2 regions of the Kocuria sp. CPCC 204721 genome follow, and region 1 is predicted to be linked to the other one. Evidence: predicted binding sites of a transcription regulator. Region 1 holds the regulator's gene; the other holds the start of a gene.

Region 1 (8,005 bases):
TCCTGAGGTCGAGGTTCGCGGCCACGCGGCGCAGGACCTCGATGTTGTCACCGCGACCGAAAGCGGCGTCGAGGTCCACGAGGTGCAGCCATTCGGCGCCCGCGTCCTGCCACGCGAGGGCGGCCTCGAGCGGATCGCCGTAGCCGGTCTCGGAGCCGGCCTCCCCCTGGACCAGGCGCACGGCCTGGCCCCCTTGTACGTCCACCGCGGGCAGCAGTTCCAAACGGCGTTCGGTGGTCTCGGTCATGTCTCTCCTCACGTGACGCCCGCGGGCGCCGTGGTGGTCCGGTGGTTGATTGGATTGTCCGGTGCGGCGCGCGCCCCGTACCCGTTGACGACGGCACTACGCCCGGTTCACACGCTCGTGAACCACGAGTAGCCCCCGTAGCCGATCAACACGAGGGCCACAAACGCGAGCAACACCACGCTCCACAGCGGCTTGCGCTGCTGATGGAAGGAGATCGCCCCGCCCACGAAGAACGCCCCCGCCACGAGCAGAAGCACCGATGCGGTCATGCCGGGACCCCCGAACCCGGTGCGGGGATGCGCCCGGCCATGCGTCCGGTGCGCGGCAGCGTGGACAGCCAGTTGCGCAGCAGGGCGATCCCCGCCGCGGAGGACTTCTCGGGGTGGAACTGCGTGGCGCTCAACGGACCGTTCTCCACGGCGGCCACGAAGGGCGTCCCGTGCTCGGACCAGGTGACGCCCGGGGGCGCCATGTGCTCGATGCTCTGGTCGAATTCCCACTCCCGCACCCCGTAGGAGTGCACAAAGTAGAACCGCTCGTCCTCAATGCCGCGGAACAGTACCGAGCCCTCCGGCGGGCGCACCTCATTCCAGCCCATGTGCGGGACCACCGGAGCGTCGAGGCGTTCCACGGTCCCGGGCCACTGTGCCAGTCCCTCGGACTCGTGACCGTGTTCCACGCCGCGGTCGAACATGACCTGTAGGCCCACGCAGATCCCCAGCACCGGACGGCCACCGCTCAACCGGCGATCGATGAGCCGCGGGGCGTCCACCGCGCGCAATCCCTCCATGACGGCCGCGAAGGCTCCCACGCCCGGGACCACGAGACCGTCCGCGTCCATGACGTCGCGCGGATCGGCGCTCAGCACCACCCGCGCGCCGGCCTCCTCGAGGGCGCGCACGGCAGATCGCACATTGCCCGCGCCGTAGTCCAGGACGACAACGCTCGGCGCCTCCGTCATGTTCTGCTCCGCCCCGTTCACAGTGCGCCCTTGGTGGACGGGACCACGCCGGCCATGCGGGCGTCGGGCTCCACGGCTTCGCGTAACGCCCGCGCAAGCGCCTTGAACTGGGCCTCGGCGATGTGGTGCGGATCGCGGCCGCGGATCACTTCCACGTGCAGGCACAACTGGGCGTGGTAGGCCAGGGACTCGAAGACGTGGCGGGTCATCGACCCGGTGAAGTGACCACCGATCAAGTGGTATTGCTGGCCCTCCGGTTCACCCGTGTGCACCACGTAGGGCCGCCCGGACACGTCCACCACGGCGGACGCGAGTGCCTCGTCGAGCGGCACGGTGGCCTGCCCGAAACGGCGGATCCCCCGCTTGTCCCCGAGTCCCTGGCGCAGCGCATCACCCAGGACGATCGCTGTGTCCTCGACCGTGTGGTGGACGTCGATGTCCGTGTCCCCGTGGGCCTGGATGTCCAGGTCGATCAGGGAGTGCTTGGACAGTGCCGTGAGCATGTGGTTGTAGAACGGCACCGTGGTCTCGATCGAGGACGTACCCGTCCCGTCCAGGTCCAGGCTCACGCGCACGGTGGATTCACTGGTCACGCGTTCCACCGTGGCGGTGCGGTGGTTCTCGACTGCGCTCATGAAAGACGACATCTCCTCGGGGACGGCGCCCGGCGACGGCTCGGCGGGCGGGTCCAGTCTAGATGGCTGGGGTGGGACCATGGGGCCGCGGCCCGACCGGTCCCACGGTTCGAGACGAGCCGGGCCGGCTCAGAATCTTGGTCCGGACGGTCCGGCTCAGGACCGGGCGAGGTAGGACTCCACGGCCTCGAGGAACGCGGTGGTCTCCGCTTCCGTCCCGGCGGTGACCCGTAGGTGGCCGGGGATCCCCACGTCCCGCACGAGGACGCCCTGGTCGAGCAGACCCTGCCACATGGCGTGGGCATCCCCGCCGCACTCGAAGAACACGAAGTTGGAATCGGATTCGGCGGGGGTCAGGCCCAGTCGCTTGAGCTCGTCCACGATCCGGTCGCGCTGCAGTTTGATGTCCTCGACCGTGCCGAGCAGTGTCTCGTGGTGTTCGAGTGCGGCTAGTGCGGTCGCCTGGGTCACCGAGGACAGGTGGTACGGCAAACGCACGAGGCGGATAGCGTCCGCGACGGAGCGGTCCGCGGCGAAGTACCCGAGCCGTGCACCCGCTAACGCGAACGCCTTGCTCATGGTGCGCGTGACGATGAGCCGGGGACGGCCGGGAAGCAGGGTTAGCGCCGAGGGGGTTCCGAAACGCGCGAACTCGGCGTAGGCCTCGTCCACGACGACGATGGTGTTGCGGTCCTCCCCCGCCTCGTACACGGCCTCGACGACGTCCAGTCCGAGCGCGGTCCCGGTGGGGTTGTTGGGCGAGCACAGGAACACGATGTTCGGGGCGTGCTCGCCCACCTGGCGAGCCGCCGACTCCGCGGACAGGGAGAAGTCCGCGGCCCTCTCCCCGGCGATGAACCGCGTGCCGGTCCCGAGGGCGAGCAACGGGTACATCGAGTACGTGGGGACGAAGCTCAGCACGGAGCGCTCCGGCCCACCGAAGGCCTGCAGGATCTGCTGCAGGATCTCGTTGGACCCGTTGGCGGCCCACAGATTGTCCTCGGTCAGCTCGTGACCCAGATAGGACGCTAGGGCGGTCCGCAGATTGGTGAAGTCCCGGTCCGGGTAGCGGTTCAGGGACGCCGCGGTATCGGTGACGCGCCGCGTGACGGCCCGAACCACGGGCTCGGGAACCGGATGGGTGTTCTCGTTGGTGTTCAGTGCGACACGGACTTCCAGCTGGGGAGCACCGTAGGGAGACAGGCCCCGCAGGTCGTCGCGCAGCGGAAGGGCTTCGAGGGAATCATCACGAGAATTCACCAGACCAGTCTATGGACTCGGCGCATATCCGGTCACACGACGTCTCACGGTGTGTCGATTCCCGGACCAGTCGTGACACCGCCCGGAGCTCGTCGGCGCACCAGGAGTCGCTCACTTGGCACCGACGGATCACGTCACCGACGGGTCACCGTCAGCGGGACGGGACCTCCAGGACCTGACCGGTGTGCAGGGTGGAGGACGTCAGACCGTTGAGCTCGGCGATGTCGTTCATGACCTCGCGGGTGTCCCGCTGCGGGTCCGCGACGGCGGCGATCTCCCACAGGGTCTGGTCCGCCTGCACCGTGACACCGTGGGTCACGGGCGCCCCCGCCGGTTCCGTGGATGCCTTGACCGTGGGCGGCAGCAGGAAGACGGCGGCGACCACCAACAGGGCCGCCGCTCCCGTGACGAAGGGCAGTCCGATCAGGAAGAACCGGCCGCGGCGGGTGAGCTGCAGCGGCGAGTGAGCGGCGCGCGGGGCGGCCTGGACGGACGCGGCACGGGCCGACGTACGAGCGCGCACGGCGGCGGAGGACGCAGCCGTGGCGGAACGAACGGATCGCGACAAGGTGAGAGCGGTCATGGCTACCTCCTGGTGATCTGACCGGATCCACCCGAAGGTGGCGGTGTTCGAACGCGAAGCGTATTTAGAACACATTTTCGAATCTGTACCCACAGTTCTAGCACGGGTGTACGAATGCTGTCGAGGACCTTTTCGAACACATATTTGAACCCGGGGACACGCGCGGGTTAAGCTCGAGGTCACACAGGAGTTAGTTGACCCCACGTCTCCGACACGCATAAGCGGCCTCCGCGGCCCACCGCAGGGTGTGCACAGCGTGGACGGTGAAAGGACCCCGCACGTGAGCACTTCTTCCCCGAATCAGCAGGCGTCCGACCGACGCCCGCGCACGCTCACCCCTCGACAAGCACGAATCCTCGGTGCCGTGCAGCGCTGCATCACCACGCGCGGCTACCCGCCGTCCATGCGTGAGATCGGTGACACCGTGGGCCTGGCGTCCCTGTCCAGCGTGACCCATCAGCTCGGCCAGCTCGAGAAGTGGGGCTACCTGCGCCGGGATCCGCGCCGACCCCGCGCCATGGAGGTCCTGCGCCCGTTGAGCGCGGAGGAACTCGACCGCCACCTGGGGCCGGCCGACGAGCCCGCGGGTTCCGTGGAGTCCTTGGCGACCCGCGCATCGGGCGCCGCGTCCCCCGCGGTGCACACCATGGGCGACCTGCCCGCCGCGGATGACGACGACGCCATGGTCCCCGTACCGCTCGTGGGGCGCATCGCCGCCGGTGGCCCCATCACCGCCGAACAATCGGTCGAGGAGGTCTACTCCCTGCCACGGCAGTTCGTGGGTCACGGCCAGTTGTTCATGCTCAAGGTCTCCGGGGACTCCATGATCGACGCAGCCATCTGCGACGGCGACTGGGTCGTGGTGCGGCAACAGAACTCCGCGCAGAACGGGGACGTCGTGGCTGCCCTGCTGGACGACGAAGCGACCGTCAAGACCTTCCGCCAGCGCGACGGCCACACGTGGCTGCTGCCCCAGAACACCCGCTACGAACCCATCCTGGGTGATCACGCGACCGTGATGGGAAAGGTCGTCTCGGTCTTCCGCTCCCTGTAGCTCGCCCTCCGAACGGTTCCGGGAACCGCGCGTCGCGTCACGCGGGACCCGGCGGCGTGCACCGCCTCGGAACCGCCCGTGCTCGCGCTCCGGACCACGGGCCCGCGCTCACAGGACTGCGGCGCGCGCCGTAACACCGTGCGCCGACCCACGCATGATCCGGCGGGGAGCACGGAGGCACTCAACGCGCGTCTCCCTAGACGGCACCACGGACGTGAGCACAGCGACGTCGAACGCTCAGGAGCGCGCCAATCGCTCTAACGCCCCAAGAACGGTCGAGCGGTCCGTGGTGGGCCACAGCGGCGGGAGGGACTGGGCCAGGAAGGACCCGTAGCGCGCCGTGGCGAGCCGCGAGTCCAGCACGGCGACGACGCCCTTGTCCCCGCTCGCACGGATCAGTCGGCCGGCGCCCTGCGCCAGGCGCACCGCGGCGTGGGTGGCCGAGACCGACATGAACCCGTTGCCGCCTGCCCGTTCGGCCGCGCGTGTGCGGGCGGTGCCCAGGGGATCGTCCGGGCGCGGGAACGGGATCCGGTCGATCACGACCAGTCGGCACGATTGCCCCGGCACGTCCACTCCCTGCCACAGGCTCATGGTTCCGAACAGGCTCGCTGAGGGATCGTCGGTGAACTCCTTGACCAGAGACGGCAGGGAGGCGTCCCCCTGGCACAGGATGGGCAGCTCTGTACGATCGCGCAGCGCCTCCGCCGCGTCCTCCGCGGCCCGGCGGGACGAGAACAGACCGAGCGCGCCGCCGCCCGAGGCCTCGAGCAGCCCGAGCAGTTCCTCGAGTTGCTCCTCCGAGACGCCACGGCCGGGTTTCGCGAGGTGATTGGCCACGTAGAGGATGCCCTGGCGGCGGTAGTCGAAGGGACTGCCCACGTCCACGCCCCGCCACGCGGGGGACCCCGGGCCCTGCAGGCCGAGAGCGCCGGCCGTGGACGAGAACGATGACCCCACGGCCAGGGTCGCCGAGGTCAGCACGACCGTGCGCCCGTCGAACAACGCCTCCCGCAGGGGCCCCGCGACGCTGAGCGGCGCGATGTTCAGGGTCGCCGGTTCCCCTTCGGACGCTCCCACGTATCCCTCGGTGGGCGACCAGCGACCCACGCGGGAAATCCACAGGACGTCATGGGCGGTGTCCGCCGACAGCATGCGCTCGGCGGTGTCCAGCAGCTCGGACAACCGTGAGCGGGCCGCGTGACGTGCCGCGTCCTCGCCCTTGGAATCGCCCTTGGTGTCACTGAGCCCCGTGCGCGCGGCATCCTGAACGCCACCGACCGCGTAGACCTGCTCCTCGGTGAAGCCTCGCGGCAACAGTCCGGACGGGTCGGGATCGAAGGCGAGATCGAAGGCCTGCGCGGCCTTCTCGAGTGCATCGCTCGACGCCGCGGTGTGCTTGCGCACGGCCGTGGCCGCCGCTCGTACCGCGGCGGCGGACAGCGACGCGGTCACGGCACCCGTGACCCGGTCCCGCAGCTCATGGGCCTCGTCAACGATCACGACGTCGTGCTCGGGCAGGACCGCGAGCCCCTCGAACGCGTTGATCGCGAGCAGCGCGTGGTTGGTGATCACCACGTCCGCCTCGCCGGCCTCGGCCCGGGCGCGCTCGGCGAAGCACTCCTCCACGAGGGGGCACTTGCGCCCCAGGCACTCCTTGGCGGTCACGGAGACCTGCCGCCACGCGGCGTCCGTGACACCCGGCTGGACGTCGTCCCGGTCCCCGGTCTCGGTGGTCTCGACCCATTCCCGCAACCGCAGCACCTGCTGGGCCAAGCCACCGAGGGGGCGATCCGCGCCCCCTGCGGCGGGTCCCGAACCGGGGACGTCGAACAGGGCGCCGTCGTCGTCCGGGTAGCCGCCCTCGACCTTGTGCAGGCACGCGTAGTTGGAGCGGCCCTTGAGCAGCGCGACGACGGGGCGGTCGTCCAGTTCGTCCTCGAGCGCGTCGAGCAAGCGGGGAACGTCCCGGCCCGTGATCTGGGACTGCAGGGCCAGCGTGGCCGTGGCCACGACCACGGGCTTGTCCGCGGTGCGGGCGTGGCGCAGGGCCGGGACGAGGTACGCGAGTGACTTACCCGTTCCTGTCCCTGCCTGGACCAACAGATGCCGGCCGGTCTCGAGGGCCTCGGCGACCTTGGCCGCCATGAACCGCTGCCCCTCCCGGCGCTGCCCGCCCAGCGCGGTCACGGCGGAGTCGAGGAGCTCGAGCGTGTCCACCGCGCCGGGCAGCGTTTCGGGGCGGACGTCCGAGAGGTCGTGCCCCGCTTCGTCGACGAACGATGCGCTCATGCTCCGGCGGGATCCTCCGCGGTGGGCGCGGCGGCCGGGCTCCCGGGCTCCGCCACGCGGTAGGGCTCGAGTTCTCCCACGAGTTCCTCGCGAACGCGCACACGCAACCGCGTACCCTCGGGAGTGTGTTCCGTGCGCAGGATCTCGGCGTCCTGGGCGTGCAGCCGGGAGACCACCTCGCCGTGAACGTAGGGCACGAGCAGTTCCATGTCGTGGTCTGGGCGCGGAATGGCGGAGGAGATCAACCGCTGCAATTCCTCGATGCCCTCTCCCGTGCGCGCCGAGACGGCCACCGACGGGTGCTCGTGATTGCGCAAACGACCCAGCACCACGGGATCCGCGATGTCGGCCTTGTTCAGGGCCACGATCTCCGGGATGTCATTGGCCCCCACGTCCGTGAGGACGTCCCGCACGGCCTTGAGCTGACCCTCCGGATCCGGGTGGGAGGCATCCACCACGTGCACGATGACGTCTGCGTCCGCGACCTCTTCCAGGGTGGAGCGGAACGCCTCGACCAACTGGGTGGGCAGCGAGCGCACGAAGCCCACGGTGTCCGCGAGCGTGTAGCCGATCCCGTCCGGGGTCTCGGCCTTGCGCACCGTGGGATCCAGCGTGGCGAACAGCGCGTTCTCCACGAGGACCCCGGCATCCGTCAACCTGTTGAGCAGGGACGACTTACCCGCGTTGGTGTACCCCGCGATCGCGACCGAGGGCACGGAATGACGCTTGCGGTTGAGTCGCTTGGTCTCACGCGCCGGCTTCATGGCCGCGATCTCCCGACGCAACTTGGCCATGCGCTGGCGGATCCGGCGCCGGTCCAGTTCGATCTTGGTCTCACCGGGACCACGGCTACCGATGCCCTCACCCGAGGCCGCACGGCCACCGGCCTGCCGGGACAGCGACTCACCCCAACCACGCAGACGCGGGAGCATGTATTCGAGCTGCGCCAGCTCCACCTGCGCCTTGCCCTCCT
Region 2 (8,005 bases), on a different contig from region 1:
AGGGCCTTGCGCGCCGACGACGCCGCTGCGGCCGCTCCGGAGCGGGGTCGCCGCTTCGCGGTGCCCGTCCCGTTCCGACCGGACGTACCGTTCGTCGCTGCGGTCCCGTTCCCGGGAGTCCCCTCCGACGTGCCGGAGGCCTTGGTGCGCCGCCAACGGGACCCGCCACGCGATCCCGGGGTCTGCGCCTTCTTCTGTGCTGCCATTGCTGTCCTTCAACGAGCCCTCGACCGGGGCCGCGGCCCGGTCGACACATGAGAAACGGGCCGAGGTCCTCGGCCCGTGTCCCGGTGGGGGGAAATCAGGTGGTGGGGTTACCGCGGTCGTCGCGGTCGCGGGCGTCGCGCCAGGTCTGGTGCGAGGCGTCCGGGGCCGCCGCACCCGGTGTGGTGCCGGACTGGGCGGTACCGGGCTGGGTGGTGCCGCGATGGGTGGTGCCCTGCTCGCCGGCGGCCGTGGAACCGTCCACGGGGTCGATCGGGTCCACGCGGTGCGCCGCACCGGCCGCCTCGGGGGTACCGGCCTGCACGGAGTCCGCCTCGACCACGCCGGGGGCGGCGGTGGTCGCGGACTCGGCGGGCAGCTCGTCCACCACGGTGGTCACGGTCTGGGAGTGCACCGTGACGAGCTGGCCCGGGGAGATCTCGAGGACGGCCTTGTTGTTCTCCCGGTCCATGTCCCGCAGGGTGCCGTAGAGACCGAAGCTCGTCATCACACGCGTGCCCGGTTCCATGGTGGCCTGCTTGGCCTTCATCTGGGCCTGGGCCTTCTTCTGTCGGCGCATGGGCAGCCACAGCAGCAGGACCATGACCACGAGCATCACGGGCAGGAACCATGCGGTTCCGGCGCCGCCACCGGCAGCGTCCTGGGTCTGAGCGAGGATGGTCACGAAGGATCCGTTCTGTCGAGGTGCACGTACAGCGCGACCGGGCACGACTGCGCAGGGGTGCGAAGGTCCCGGCCGATCCTCCCCAGCTTAGGGGATGGATCTGGTCACGTGCTGGACGGATCCTCCGAGTCCGGTTCGGTGGCGAGCGCTGTTCTCAGCGCCGGGTCCTTGAACGCGGCGTGCTCGGGGACGTCGAGTCCCAGGTGCTCCCACGCCGCGGCCATGGCGATCCGTCCACGCGGGGTGCGACCGAGCAGGCCTTCCCGGACCAGGAACGGTTCCGCGACGGTCTCGACCGTCTCGGTCTCCTCCCCCACGGCGATCGCCAGGGTGGACAGCCCCACGGGGCCGCCGTTGAACTTGTTCACCAGGGCCGAGAGCACGTTGCGGTCCAGGCGGTCCAGGCCCCGGGCGTCCACCTCGTACATGTCGAGTGCGGATCCGGCAGCCCGCGCGTCGATACGCTCCACGCCGTGCACGAGCGCCCAGTCCCGCACACGCCGCAGCAATCGGTTGGCGATACGAGGGGTGCCGCGCGAGCGCGATGCGACTTCCGTGAAGGCCTCGCTCGTCATGGTGAGGTCGAGCAGCCCGGCCGAACGGCGCAGCACGAGCTCGAGTTCCTCGACGGAGTAGAACTCCAGGTGACCCGTGAAGCCGAACCGGTCGCGCAGTGGTCCGGGCAGCAGCCCCGCGCGGGTCGTGGCACCCACGAGCGTGAACGGGGGCAGGTCCAGCGGGATGGACGTGGCGCCGGCGCCCTTGCCCACCACGATGTCCACGCGGAAGTCCTCCATGGCCATGTACAGCATTTCCTCCGCGGGCCGGGACATCCGGTGGATCTCGTCCAAGAACAGCACCTCCCCGTGGGTCAGGGAGGACAGGATGGCCGCGAGGTCACCCGCGTGCTGGATCGCAGGGCCGGACGAGATCCGCAGGGGGACGTCCAGCTCCTGCGCGATGATCATGGCCAGGGTCGTCTTGCCGAGGCCCGGGGGCCCGGACAGCAGCACGTGGTCCGCGGTGCGCCCGCGCAGCTTGGAGGCCTCGAGCACGAGCGACAGCTGTGCCCGCACCCGTTTCTGCCCCACGAAGTCGTGCAGGGTCCCCGGGCGCAGGGACGCCTCGAGTTGCTGGTCGTCGTAGTCGCCCTCGGCGCCCACGAGACGCTGTTGGCCCACCGATCCGCGTTCCTCCACGGCCATGCTCACCGCCCCCTGGTCCGCGTGTGGGACGTGGCCTTGGCGGTGCCGAGCCACGACAGCACGGCGCGCAGGATCTCGGCCACGTTGGCGGACTCCGCCAGTTCGGGCTGGGTTTCGAGGGCGTCGTCGATCCCGCGGGCCGCGTCCTTCTCGCTCCAGCCCAGACCCGTGAGAGCGTCCACGACCTGCTCACGCCACACCTGCATGCCGGGCTGTGCGCTCTGCTGCGGCGCGGGGTCCGGCAGGACGAGCTTGTCCGCAAGTTCCAGGACGATGCGCCGCGCGGACTTCGGTCCGATCCCGGGGACGGCCGTGAAGGCCTTGTCGTCGCCGGCGGCGATCGCGCGCCGGGCGTCGTCGGGCCCGAGGACAGAGACCGCGGCGAGCGCGGTGCGCGGGCCCACCCCGGAGACCCCGAGCATGACCGAGAAGATCTCCTTCTCGTCCGCCTGGGCGAAACCGAACAGCACCGGCGCCTCGTCCTTGCGGGCGATGTACGCGGTGTGCAGGTGCGCGGTGGCACCGACCCGCAGCCCGGCGAGCGTGCGGGGGCTCGCGTTGACCTCGATGCCGAAGCCCGAGACCTCCACCACGGCGAGCGTGGCCCCCACGAAGCGCACCTCACCGGTTATCGAGGCGATCACGGTGCCCCTCCCCTCCCACGGCCGCCGGCCGAGAACATCGGTGTGTCCGAACGCGCCGCGACCTAGGGGCAGGACGTGGTGCGCCGTTCGAACACGTGTACGACTTCCTGCTCGTCACTGTACCAAGCGCCGGGGACACCCGGAACGAGTGCTCCCGCTCGTGAGGCGGGCCCGCAGCGGGAGGCTCAGGACACCCGGCCGCGCCGCCCGCGGGTACCGGTCGCTGTGCCCGGCGCGCGGGACGCGGCCGTACCGGATGCGCGGGGCACGGTCGCACCGGGGGCTCGCGACGCGGTCTCGGCGCGTCGCCACGCCTGCTGCGCCGGAGTCAGTGCGGCACCCCGGCGGGTCTGCATCGGGCGCGAACCCGAGTGGGTGGACGTGCGCTCGGCCGCGTTGACACCGGCCATCCCACCGCGCCACCCGTGGCACACGGCCAGGGCCAGGGCGTCGGCGGCGTCCGCGGGCCGCGGCGGGGCGTCCAGGCGCAGGATGCGCACGACCATGCGGTTCACCGATTCCTTGTCCGCGGAGCCGTCCCCGGTGACCGCGGCCTTGACCTCGGACGGGGTGTGCCACGCGACCGGGATGCCCCGCGCCGCGGCCGCGGCGATCACGACGCCCGTGGCCTGGGCCGTGCCCACGACCGTGGGAGCGTTGTTCTGCGCGAACACGCGTTCCACGGCCACGACATCCGGGCGGAAGCGGTCCATGAGTTCCTCGGCGGCCCGCATGATCGACAGCACGCGGTGTTCGAGGGCCTCGTGCGCGCGCGTCCCGCTCACCTGGACGTGCACGAACGTCCCGGTGCGCTGCGCGGACATGTCCACCACGGCGAAACCGCACCGGGTGAGACCGGGGTCCACCGCGAGCACGCGCTGTTGGGACTGCCGGGCCACCACGGGACTCACGGAATTACTCGTCGTCTTCGAGCACGGCCATGACCTCGGCCGGGATGTTGGCGTTCGAGTAGACGTTCTGCACGTCGTCGAGCTCCTCGACCGCGTCCGCGAGCTTGAGGAACTTGCGGGCGCCCTCGGCGTCCAGGTCCACCTTCATGGTGGGGCGGAACTGGGGGTCGTCGTTGTTGTACTCGAGACCGGCCTCGTCCAGGGCGGTGCGGATCGCGGGCAGGTCGGTCGCCTCGCTGACCACCTCGAAGTCGTCGGACTCGTCGAGCACTTCCTCGGCGCCGGCGTCGAGCACGGCCATCAGGACGTCGTCCTCGGTGAGACCGTCCGTCTTGGCGACCTCCACCACGCCCTTGCGCTCGAACAGGTACGCCACGGAACCGGAGTCCGCCATGGTGCCGCCGTGGCGGGTCACGGCCACGCGCACCTCGGAGGCCGCGCGGTTCTTGTTGTCCGTGAGGCACTCGATGTACAGCGCGGTGCCTTGCGGGCCGCGGGCCTCATAGAGGATCTCGGTGTAGTCGATCGTCTCGCCCGTGAGCCCGGCGCCGCGCTTGATCGCGCGGTCGATGTTGTCGTTGGGCACCGAGTTCTTCTTGGCCTTGGAGACCGCGAGTTCGAGCGCGGGGTTACCCGAGGTGTCCGCGCCGCCCATGCGGGCCGCGACCTCGATCCCCTTGATGTACTTGGCGAACGCCTTGGCGCGCTTGGCGTCAATCGCCGCCTTCTTGTGCTTGGTCGTGGCCCACTTGGAGTGACCTGACATGAATGACCTCCTCGAAAGAATGCGTCCGGCCCCTGCGGACCGGACACGGATCGACCTCCATGATAACGAGCGCGGGGCGGGGCCCGTCAGCGCGGGCGCGACGCTGCGACGTCGCGGGCGCGCTGGGCGAGCGTGTCGTCGAGTTCCCCCTCCGGCAGGGTCTCGCCGCGCAGCTCGAGTGCCGCCGCGAGCAGGAAGTCCGCGACACGCGGGTTCTTGGGCAGCAGCGACCCATGCAGGTAGCTGCCCAGCACGTTCGCGGTGCGCGCACCCTCCGTGGCGTCCTGCCCGTTGTTGCCGGCCCCCGAGACGACACTCGCGAGGGGTTGTTGCCCGGCGCCCAGGTGGGTGAGCCCCGAGTGGTTCTCGTAGCCGACGATCGTGCCCAGGTCCGCGGACTCGGTCACGATGTTGCCGATCAGCCGTTCCGGACCGGCCACCGTCTCGAGGTCGAAGATCCCGATCCCGGACAGTGTCTCCCCGGCCCCCGTGCGGAAACTGTGCCCGAAGAGCTGGTAGAGCCCGCAGATCGCGAGCATGGGCACGCCTCGGGCCACGGCCTCGTGCAGTCGCGGTGCCACCACGGCGAGGTCGTCGGCCACGCGGAACTGTCCCGAGTCCTGTCCTCCGCCGCCCACGAAGAGGTCGGCGTTCTCGGGCCACGGGTCGCCGGGGTTGTAGTCCACGATCTCGGTCTCGAGGCCGCGGCGTTCGGCGCGGCGCTTGAGCGTGAGTGTGTTGCCCCAGTCGCCGTAGATGTTCATGTCCCGGGGGTAGAGCTGCACGATGCGCAGCGCCCCGGCGGTGTCGTGTGCCACGGTGTCCTCCTAGATGGCCGCCACGTGCGTCATGTCGCCCAGGATCCTGCGCAGGGAGAGCATGGCCGTGTACGTGCAGAAGATTCTCATGGGGCGCTCCCCCGAGTCCGCGATGAACCGGCGTAACGCGTCCCCGAGGTCCGGTTCCACCGCGGCCACGCGCACGAGGTCGTAGTCCAGGCGCAGCGCCATGTCCCACGCGCGCACGCCCGAGACCATGTCCACGCCGCCGTCGCGCAGCGCGTCGAAGTCCACGTCCCACAGCCACGAGACGTCCCGGCCGTCCGCGTACTGGTCGTTGATCGCGATCATCGTGGCGTAGTCCTGCGCGGAGGCCGAGGCCAGGGAGAGCCGGAAGCCCGCGGGGTTCTTCACGAGCAGCAACTGCAGGGGCTTGTCCTGGACCGTGATGGTCTCCCCGCGACCGAACGCCGGGGTGACCTCCCCCAGTTCGGCCACGAGGGAGGGGACGTCCGCGGCGTCGCCGAGCACCTGCAGGCTCGTGGCGAGGGCGGCCGCGGCGTTGTACTGGTTGTAGACGCCGTACAGGTCCACCGTGGCGTCGTGCTTGCGCCCGCGCACGTCGAGTTCCACGCTGCGCGCGTTCACGGCCTCGAGCACGACGTCGGCGTCGGGCCGACGCGCGGACGGCACGTCCGAGTCCTGGGCGCCGGGGTCCACCTGTCGTAGCCCGTCACGCATGTCGTCGTCGGACGGGAACATGGGGCGCAGTGCGTCCGAGAGCCCGAACCAGCTCACGGCGGTGCCCTCGGTCACGTCCTGGGCGAGGCTCGCGATCCGAGGGTCCTCGCGGTTGAGCACGACCGTGCCCGTGGTGGCGCGCGCGACCTGGCTCAGCATCCGGCGCGTGGTGTCGATCTCCCCGAACCGGTCGAGCTGGTCCCGCATCACATTGAGCAACAGCGAGATCCGGGGCCGGACCTGCTTCACGAAGTGCACCGCGTGGGCCTCGTCCAGCTCGAGCACCGCGACGTCCGCCACGAGCCGACCGAACGCGTCCATCTCCGCGAGCAGGGACGCCGCGACACCGCGCACGAAGTTGGAGCCCGTGCGATTGGTGAACACGCGCAGTCCTTGTGAACGCAACAACTGGACGGTCATCTTGGTCGTGGTGGTCTTGCCGTTGGTGCCGCTGATCACCACCACGCCGAGTGGCAGCTTGGCGAGCTCCTCCGCGACGAACCCGGGGTGCAGTTTCTCCATGACCAGGCCGGGGAAGGCGGAGCCACCGCCGCGCAGGCTCGAGGCCCAGCGCACCCCCTGGCCGAGGACACGTACGAGTGGTCGGGACATGGTCTCCATCCTAGTGAGCGGGCGGATTCGCCCGGCGGGGCGGTCCGGGGCCCGCGGGGGGTCAGTCCCGGGGCCACGCGCGGGCGATGTCCTCGCGCGTGGCCGCCAGGGTCTGGATGAGGGGTTTGGTGTGGGCGACGACGGGCATGAAGTTCGCGTCCCCCGTCCAGCGCGGGACCACGTGTTGGTGCAGGTGCTCGGACAGCGAACCGCCGGCGGCCTGGCCCAGGTTGAGTCCCACGTTGAACGCCGCGGGGCTGGCGACGTCCCGGATCACGAGGACCACGGTGCGGGTCAGCGTGTTGAGCTCCCACAGTTCGTCGTCCGTGAGCTCCGTGAGCTCCGCCACGTGGCGGTACGGGCACACGAGCACGTGGCCCGGGTTGTACGGGAAGAGGTTGAGCACCGCGAAGCAGTGCTCCCCGCGGTGGACGATCAGCGCGTCCTCGTCCGAGCGGCCCGGCGCGGTGCAGAACGGGCATCCCGGAGGCTGCTCCACGGACGTCTCCTCCCCGCGCACGTACGCCAACCGGTGCGGGGTCCACAGCCGTTGGAAACCGTCCGGGTCGCCGGGCAGTTCGAACTCGTCCCGGCTCACGCCCTCCCCGTCCGACGCCGCGGCGTCCGGGGCACTCACGACTGTCCCGACGCCGCGTCACCCGCCGCGGTGTCGGCCGCGACGGCGCCGTCCCCTGCGGCCGGGGCCTCCGGGGTGTCCTGCGCGGGTGCCGTGGGGTCTACGTTCTGACGCCGATCGATGTGGCCCGTGATCAGTTCCATCGCGTCCTGCTGGGACACTCCGTTGTACTGCGAGCCATCGCGGAAGCGGAACGAGACGGTACCGGCCTCGGCGTCGTCGCCCCCGGCGATCACGACGAATGGGATCTTGTCCTTGGAGGCCGTGCGGATCTTCTTAGGGAACCGGTCCGAGGACGTGTCCACCTCCACACGCACGCCGCGTTCGCGCAAGGCCTGAGCGAACTCGTCGAGGTAGTCGTCGAAGGCGTCCGCCACGGGGATCGCCCGGACCTGGGTGGGCGATAGCCACACCGGGAACGCCCCCGCGTAGTGCTCGGTGAGCACGCCCATGAACCGCTCCACGGACCCGAACAGGGCCCGGTGGATCATTACGGGCCGGCGCCGGGTGCCGTCCGACGCCTGGTACTCGAGGTCGAAGCGCTCGGGGAGGTTGAAGTCGAGCTGGATCGTGGACATCTGCCACGTGCGCCCGATCGCGTCCCGCGCCTGCACCGAGATCTTGGGACCGTAGAACGCCGCTCCCCCGGGATCCGGTACGAGCTGGAGCCCCGAGTCCTGGGCGACCTCCTGCAGGGTGCGAGTGGCCTCCTCCCAGATCTCGTCCGAGCCCACGAATTTCTCCGGGTCCTTGGTGGACAGTTCCAGGTAGAAGTCGTCCAGACCGTAGTCCTTGAGCAGGGACAGCACGAAGTTCAGGGT

Evidence for each region. Region 1 encodes LexA, which represses DNA repair genes until DNA is damaged. Its sites were predicted from a motif close to TCGAACANNTGTTCGA; they were not measured.
Region 2: the regulator LexA is predicted to act here: its motif matches at 2,826-2,841, upstream of ruvA (Holliday junction branch migration protein RuvA).

Annotation. Positions count from the first base shown of each region.
Region 1 is NZ_JAVKPO010000009.1:27,858-35,862, forward strand. Features, by position in the region: gene priA (bifunctional 1-(5-phosphoribosyl)-5-((5-phosphoribosylamino)methylideneamino)imidazole-4-carboxamide isomerase/phosphoribosylanthranilate isomerase PriA) at 1-247, opposite strand, end outside; gene RF637_RS09430 (hypothetical protein) at 355-516, opposite strand; gene hisH (imidazole glycerol phosphate synthase subunit HisH) at 513-1,208, opposite strand; gene hisB (imidazoleglycerol-phosphate dehydratase HisB) at 1,226-1,843, opposite strand; gene RF637_RS09445 (histidinol-phosphate transaminase) at 2,000-3,103, opposite strand; gene RF637_RS09450 (LysM peptidoglycan-binding domain-containing protein) at 3,255-3,686, opposite strand; gene lexA (transcriptional repressor LexA) at 3,967-4,740, shown strand; gene RF637_RS09460 (ATP-dependent DNA helicase) at 4,978-7,032, opposite strand; gene hflX (GTPase HflX) at 7,029-8,005, opposite strand, start outside.
Region 2 is NZ_JAVKPO010000002.1:42,762-50,766, reverse strand. Features, by position in the region: gene secD (protein translocase subunit SecD) at 1-206, opposite strand, end outside; gene yajC (preprotein translocase subunit YajC) at 302-889, opposite strand; gene ruvB (Holliday junction branch migration DNA helicase RuvB) at 994-2,094, opposite strand; gene ruvA (Holliday junction branch migration protein RuvA) at 2,097-2,738, opposite strand; gene ruvC (crossover junction endodeoxyribonuclease RuvC) at 2,924-3,649, opposite strand; gene RF637_RS02920 (YebC/PmpR family DNA-binding transcriptional regulator) at 3,654-4,415, opposite strand; gene RF637_RS02915 (glutamine amidotransferase) at 4,502-5,233, opposite strand; gene RF637_RS02910 (MurT ligase domain-containing protein) at 5,243-6,556, opposite strand; gene RF637_RS02905 (HIT domain-containing protein) at 6,609-7,184, opposite strand; gene thrS (threonine--tRNA ligase) at 7,181-8,005, opposite strand, start outside.